3 regions of the Leclercia sp. S52 genome follow, and region 2 is predicted to be linked to each of the others. Evidence: predicted binding sites of a transcription regulator. Region 2 holds the regulator's gene; each other region holds the start of a gene.

Region 1 (2,272 bases), 1.9 Mb from region 2:
CTGGACCGGCCTACTGCTCGCTGGCTACGGCGTGCTGACGGGCAGCAAAGAGAATGCTGCCGGGCTGGGTATCCAGTGCCAGTACCTCACCGCGCGCGGCTTCAGCACCGCGCAGTATATTCATTCTGACAGCGGCATTATCGGCCTCTCACGCTGCCCGCTGCTGCGAAAGAGCGAGACGGTGATCGATAACGGCTGATGCCGGGCATAAAAAACGCTGCCATCTGGCAGCGTTATTTTATGCGGGTAAAACTCAGAACGGATAGTCGTTGTAACCCATCTGCTCAGAAATCTTCCGCGCCGCCGTGTGCAGCATCTCCACGTATTCGTGCAGATGTTCCTCAGAGAAACGCAACGTCGGGAAGGAGATACTCAGGCCGGCAATCACCACGCCGAAACGGTCGAAAACCGGTACGCCGATGCAGCGCAAGCCTTCTTCCTGCTCCTGGTTATCTTCGCCATAACCCTGCTCACGCACTTTATCCAGCACCGCTAACAGCTCCTCGGTGGTGGTGATGGTGCGTTCTGTGCTGCGTTTGTACTCGACGTTCTCGAGGATCTGCTTCACTTCTTCACGGTCGCGCCATGCCAGCAGGACTTTACCGATAGCGGTACTGTACAGCGGGTTACGACGGCCAATGCGTGAATACATGCGCAGGTTGTACATAGAGTCGATCTTATGAATGTAGACAATGCTGTCTTCATCCAGCGCACCCAGGTGCACCGTCTCTTTCGTCAGACGAGAGAGTTCACGCATCTGAATATCCGCGCTACGGATCAGATCGACGTTCTGCAGCGCGCGTGCGCCCAGTTCAAATAACTTCAGGGTCAGAGAGTACTTTTCAGACTCGCCTTCCTGTGCAACATAACCCAGTGATTTCATGGTCTGTAAAAAGCGGTAAACGGTGCTTTTTGACATCATCACACGCTGGGACAGCTCAGTAATACCAATTTCGCGCTCTTCGCCAAGCGCCTGCAGGATGCCAAACACCTTTAATACAGAAGAAACAGAATCTGGCTGTTTATCCAAATCCGCGATTGCCATTAATCACCTCAACGCAAGTGTTTTATAAAATTCAGAACCGGTTTTTATTATAAATTCGCCGCCGCATTGCTGCAATCAATCCTGGCTAACCTGGTTACAAATCTGCGACATATAACCGAAATAACAGTGATAATATCGTTACCCTGTTAATAATTACCTGTGCTGCTCATTCATTCTCATGACAAAAACTCCCACAGATGGCCTGCCGTTACCGCAGCGCTATGGTGCGATTGCGACCATTATCATTGGTATTTCCATGGCGGTGCTGGATGGTGCCATCGCTAACGTCGCCCTGCCGACTATCGCCAGCGACCTGCATGCCTCGCCGGCCAGTTCGATCTGGATCGTCAACGCCTATCAGATAGCGATTGTTATCTCGCTGCTTTCGTTCTCTTTCCTGGGGGACATGTTTGGCTACCGCCGGGTGTATCAGTGCGGACTGGCGGTCTTTACCCTGACCTCCCTGTTCTGCGCCCTTTCGGACACCCTGCACACCCTGACGCTGGCGCGCATCGCTCAGGGGTTTGGCGGCGCGGCGCTGATGAGCGTCAATACCGCATTGATACGTCTTATCTATCCGCAGCGGCATCTGGGTCGGGGAATGGGTATTAACTCCTTTATTGTCGCCGTCTCCTCGGCGGCGGGGCCGACGATTGCCGCGGCGATCCTCTCGGTGGCCTCCTGGCAGTGGCTGTTCCTGATCAACGTCCCGCTGGGGATCGTGGCGCTGCTGTTCGCTCTGCGCTATTTGCCCGCCAACGGCCCGAAAAGCAGCATGCCTAAATTCGATCTGCCGAGCGCGGTGATGAACGCCCTCACCTTTGGCCTGCTGATCACCGCCCTGAGCGGTTTCGCTCAGGGACAGTCGCTGACGTTGATTGCCGGCGAGGTCGTGGCGCTGCTAGCGATCGGCTTCTTCTTCGTGCGTCGTCAGCTGTCGCTGCCGGTGCCGTTACTGCCGGTGGATCTGCTGCGTATTCCGCTCTTCTCCCTCTCCATCTGCACCTCAATATGCTCCTTCTGCGCGCAGATGCTGGCCCTGGTCTCCCTGCCTTTCTTCCTGCAGAGCGTGATTGGCCGTTCAGAGGTGGAAACGGGTCTGCTGTTAACGCCCTGGCCGCTGGCGACTATGGTGATGGCACCGCTGGCAGGTTATCTGATTGAGCGGGTGCATGCGGGATTACTGGGGGCGCTGGGGATGGTGATAATGGCTGCCGGTCTTTTTGC
Region 2 (2,272 bases):
ATCACGTCGCGAGGGCGTAAGAACGGGATCGGGCAGAGCACCGCGCCGGGCGTCCCGTCGCGTTTGCGCAGAATTTGCGGCCCGTGACCGGCGCTGGCGACCACGGTGGTGTTAAGAAACGCCAGAATTTCACGGGATTCATTCAGCGTGGCCACGGAATCATGGTTGCCGGCCACAATCACCAGATGGCAACCGGTCTTCTGCAGGTTCACCACAAAACGGTTATACAGCTCTCGCGCATAGCTGGGTGGCGATCCGGTGTCGAAGATGTCCCCGGCCACGAGGATGGCGTCGACTTCATGGGATTGTGCCATCTCAAGCAGCCAGTTGAGGAACGCTTCATGTTCGGCGGCGCGGCTTTTACTGTAGAAGTTCTGTCCCAGATGCCAGTCCGAGGTGTGAAGTATGCGCATAACAGATCCGTGGCAAAAAAAAGTAAGCGGGATTATAAACATTCAGGGGAAGGAAGATAACCGCTACAATCAGGGCGGCCAGAAAACAACGGCTTGCCTTTATTGGTGGGCAGGTTTTTCATAAATCTGTCATAAATCTGACGCATAATGACGCCGTATTACAAACATGTAACCTAAATAAGACAGGGCTAAGTATGGCGAGACGTATTCTGGTCGTAGAAGATGAAGCACCCATTCGTGAAATGGTCTGTTTCGTGCTCGAACAAAATGGCTTTCAACCGGTGGAAGCCGAAGATTACGACAGCGCGGTGAATCAGCTCAACGAACCCTGGCCCGATCTGATCCTGCTCGACTGGATGTTGCCCGGCGGCTCTGGTCTGCAATTCATCAAACATATCAAACGTGAAGCCTTAACCCGCGATATTCCGGTAATGATGTTGACGGCCCGCGGCGAAGAGGAAGATCGCGTTCGCGGTCTGGAGACCGGGGCGGATGACTACATCACCAAACCCTTCTCACCGAAAGAGCTGGTGGCGCGTATCAAGGCGGTGATGCGCCGTATTTCACCGATGGCGGTGGAAGAGGTGATCGAGATGCAGGGTCTGAGCCTGGATCCCACTTCGCACCGCGTGATGACCGGTGAAAATCCCCTCGATATGGGACCGACCGAATTCAAACTGCTGCACTTCTTCATGACCCACCCGGAACGCGTCTACAGCCGCGAGCAGTTGCTCAATAATGTGTGGGGAACTAACGTCTATGTTGAAGACCGGACGGTGGATGTTCACATTCGTCGTCTGCGTAAGGCCCTTGAAACCAGCGGTCACGATCGCATGGTACAGACCGTCCGCGGCACGGGTTATCGTTTCTCAACCCGTTTCTGAACAATGACAGGAGTGTGACGCGTGCTGGAACGGCTGTCATGGAAAAGGCTCTGTTTTGAACTGGTACTTTGCTGTATCCCGGCCCTGATCCTCGGGGCCGTTTTCGGTTATTTACCTTGGTTTTTGCTGGCGGCCGTCACCGGACTGCTGATCTGGCACTTCTGGAATCTGCTCCGCCTCTCATGGTGGCTGTGGGTTGACAGAAGTATGACCCCACCGCCGGGAAGCGGCAGCTGGGAACCTCTGCTGTATGGCCTGCACCAGATGCAGATGCGTAATAAAAAACGCCGACGCGAGCTGGGCAGCCTGATCAAACGCTTTCGCAGCGGCGCCGAATCTCTGCCCGATGCGGTGGTGCTCACCACCGAAGAGGGGGGCGATGTTCTGGTGCAACGGACTGGCGCAACAGCTGCTGGGCCTGCGCTGGCCGGACGATAATGGACAGAATATCCTCAACCTGCTGCGCTACCCCGAGTTCGCGCAGTATCTGAAAAAACGCGATTTCACCCGGCCGCATAATCTGGTGCTGAACAACGGTCGCCATCTGGAGATCCGCGTCATGCCTTACAGCGACAAACAGTGGCTGATGGTGGCGCGCGATGTGACGCAAATGCACCAGCTGGAAGGGGCGCGGCGCAACTTCTTCGCTAACGTCAGCCACGAGTTACGCACCCCGCTGACGGTGTTGCAGGGCTATCTGGAGATGATGCAGGAGCAGACGCTCGAGGGCGCGCCGCGGGAAAAAGCCCTCCAGACCATGCGCGAGCAGACGCAGCGCATGGAAGGGCTGGTGAAGCAGCTGCTGACCCTCTCCCGCATTGAGGCCGCGCCAACCCTGGCGCTCAATGAAACCATCGATGTGCCGATGATGCTGCGGATGTTAGAGCGTGAGGCGCAAACCTTAAGCCAGCAGCAGCACCAGATCACCTTCGAGGTGGATAACAGCCTCAAAGTGCGTGGCAGTAACGATGAACT
Region 3 (2,272 bases), 390 kb from region 2:
ACGCGCCCGGTCGCCGCGATACATCCCGCCAATCTGCGGGATGGTCACGTGAGATTCGTCCACCACCAGCAGGCCATCCGCCGGCAGGTAGTCAAACAGGGTTGGCGGTGCCTCGCCCGGCCCGCGGCCGGAGAGATAGCGCGAGTAGTTTTCGATACCGGAGCAGTAGCCGAGCTCGTTCATCATCTCGAGATCGAACTGGGTACGCTGGCTGATGCGCTGCTCTTCCAGCAGCTTGTTGTTATCCAGCAGCGTTTTGCGGCGATCCGCCAGTTCGACTTTGATATCTTCCATCGCCTGCACGATGCGCTCGCGCGGGGTCACGTAGTGGGTTTTCGGGTAGACGGTGAAGCGCGGAATAATCGACTCCACGTGGCCGGTAAGCGGGTCAAACAGCGACAGCCGCTCCACCTCTTCATCGAACAGCTCCACGCGCAGGGCGAAGTCGTCCGACTCCGCCGGGAAGATGTCGATAACTTCCCCGCGAACGCGGAAGGTACCGCGCTGGAACGCCTGATCGTTGCGGGTGTACTGCAGCTCCGCCAGACGTCGCAGGATGGCGCGCTGATCGATAATCATCCCCTGGGTCAGGTGCAGCATCATCTTCAGGTAGAGATCGGGATCGCCGAGGCCGTAAATGGCTGATACCGAGGCCACCACCACCACGTCACGGCGCTCGAGCAGGGCTTTGGTCGCGGACAGACGCATCTGCTCGATATGCTCGTTCACCGAGGCGTCCTTTTCGATAAAGGTATCGGAGCTGGGAACGTAGGCTTCTGGCTGATAGTAGTCGTAGTACGAGACGAAATACTCCACCGCGTTATCGGGGAAGAACTCTTTCATCTCGCCGTACAGCTGTGCGGCCAGGGTTTTGTTGGGTGCGAGCACCATTGTCGGGCGCTGCAGATCGGCGATCACGTTGGCGACGGTAAAGGTTTTACCCGAACCGGTCACCCCCAGCAGCGTCTGGTGTGCAAGCCCATCCTCCAGCCCCTCTTTCAGACGGCGAATCGCTTCGGGCTGATCGCCAGAAGGACGGAAAGCGGAATTCAGTTTGAACGGTTTACTCATGAACGGCGACCTGATGATGATTAATACGGCAGGTGTGTAATTTTACTCCTGATGGCTATTTTTGCCAGTAAATTATACTGGATATAAAACCAGTAACATATGCGCCATTTTGTGCCATCACCAGTGGGAATCAAGCAAAGCTGCGCAAAATTTCGGCTGCGGCGGGATAAAATTCCATCAGGGGTGGGTTATCCCCAGAATTTTTTGTTTTTTAACATTTGTCAAGGCGAGGCGCCGGTCTTTACCCCATCCAATTGACACTTTGATGACAATGATTGCTTTTATTTAACGCGTTGATCTGCAAAAAAAGTTTTCTAAAAGACGCGTTTCGCAGCAATTCAGGCGCAGGCCGCGTATTTTCTCGCTTACCGTGTGTTTTCTAACTCTAATGCACATGGTTATCCACAGGAATAGTGGATAACTGCCTCCAGCCCATACGGAACGTGACTCGGCCCGTTCCCGGTTTTTACCCCCAGCGCGGCGGTAAAAAATTTTTATCGCCTAATTATGGCGATCTTATGACAAAAAACAGCGAACGAATTGGTGCGGAGTTGCTCACATTTTAACCAAAATAGTACCTGCACCAGGCGCATCATACGGGGCACCGATGCAGTGCATTATCTTCTCGTCGTCTGGCTGTTTTTTGAACCTAATCCGAAAAAAGAAGGTTTAAGCGCCGTTTTCCGGGCAGTGGCAAGAGTCTTGCAGAGTATCAGGGGACACCGATGCCTGAAAAGGAGCAACAACATGTTAAGCCTGCGCGCCGTAAACCAGTATTACGGGGATCGCCACACCCTGTGGAACGTTGACCTCGATCTCCCTCCCGGCGTCTGCACCGGCGTTCTCGGGCTGCCCGGGATGGGAAAAACCACCCTTGTGAACTGCATTGCCGGCCTGCTGCCCATCGCCAGCGGCACCATGGTCTGGCATGACGCCGGTGCTTCCCCCCTGCGATTTACAGCAGGCCGGGGCGGGCATCAGCTTTGTACCGCAGGACAGGCGGATCTTTTCGCAGCTGACGGTTGATGAGAATTTGCATATTGCGCGGATGGCGAAAGGCATCGCGGGGGGGAACGGTGAGCCGCGACGTATTTGAGTTCTTTCCGGAGCTTTACCCGCTGCGCCAGCAGCGTGCCTCGGGCCTTAATGACGATCAGCAGTACCAGCTGGCACTGGCTAACGCGCTGGTGACTCGCCCTCG

The links. The regulator PhoB, encoded in region 2, activates phosphate uptake and scavenging genes when phosphate is short. The targets are predictions, from matches to a motif close to CTGTCATAAAACTGNCNNAT.
Region 1: kdgR (DNA-binding transcriptional regulator KdgR) is a predicted target of PhoB. The motif match lies at 1,137-1,156, and genes of this name have one in related genera.
Region 3: uvrB (excinuclease ABC subunit UvrB) is a predicted target of PhoB. The motif match lies at 1,324-1,343, and genes of this name have one in related genera.

Annotation. Positions count from the first base shown of each region.
Region 1 covers NZ_CP152474.1:2,940,783-2,943,054, forward strand. The annotation lists gene AAHB66_RS14185 (YobH family protein) at 1-199, shown strand, start outside; gene kdgR (DNA-binding transcriptional regulator KdgR) at 254-1,045, opposite strand; gene AAHB66_RS14195 (MFS transporter) at 1,224-2,272, shown strand, end outside.
Region 2 covers NZ_CP152474.1:1,023,444-1,025,715, forward strand. The annotation lists partial or broken gene sbcD (exonuclease subunit SbcD) at 1-413, opposite strand, end outside; gene phoB (phosphate response regulator transcription factor PhoB) at 608-1,297, shown strand; partial or broken gene phoR (phosphate regulon sensor histidine kinase PhoR) at 1,319-2,272, shown strand, end outside.
Region 3 covers NZ_CP152474.1:1,411,441-1,413,712, reverse strand. The annotation lists gene uvrB (excinuclease ABC subunit UvrB) at 1-1,071, opposite strand, end outside; partial or broken gene AAHB66_RS06710 (ATP-binding cassette domain-containing protein) at 1,819-2,272, shown strand, end outside.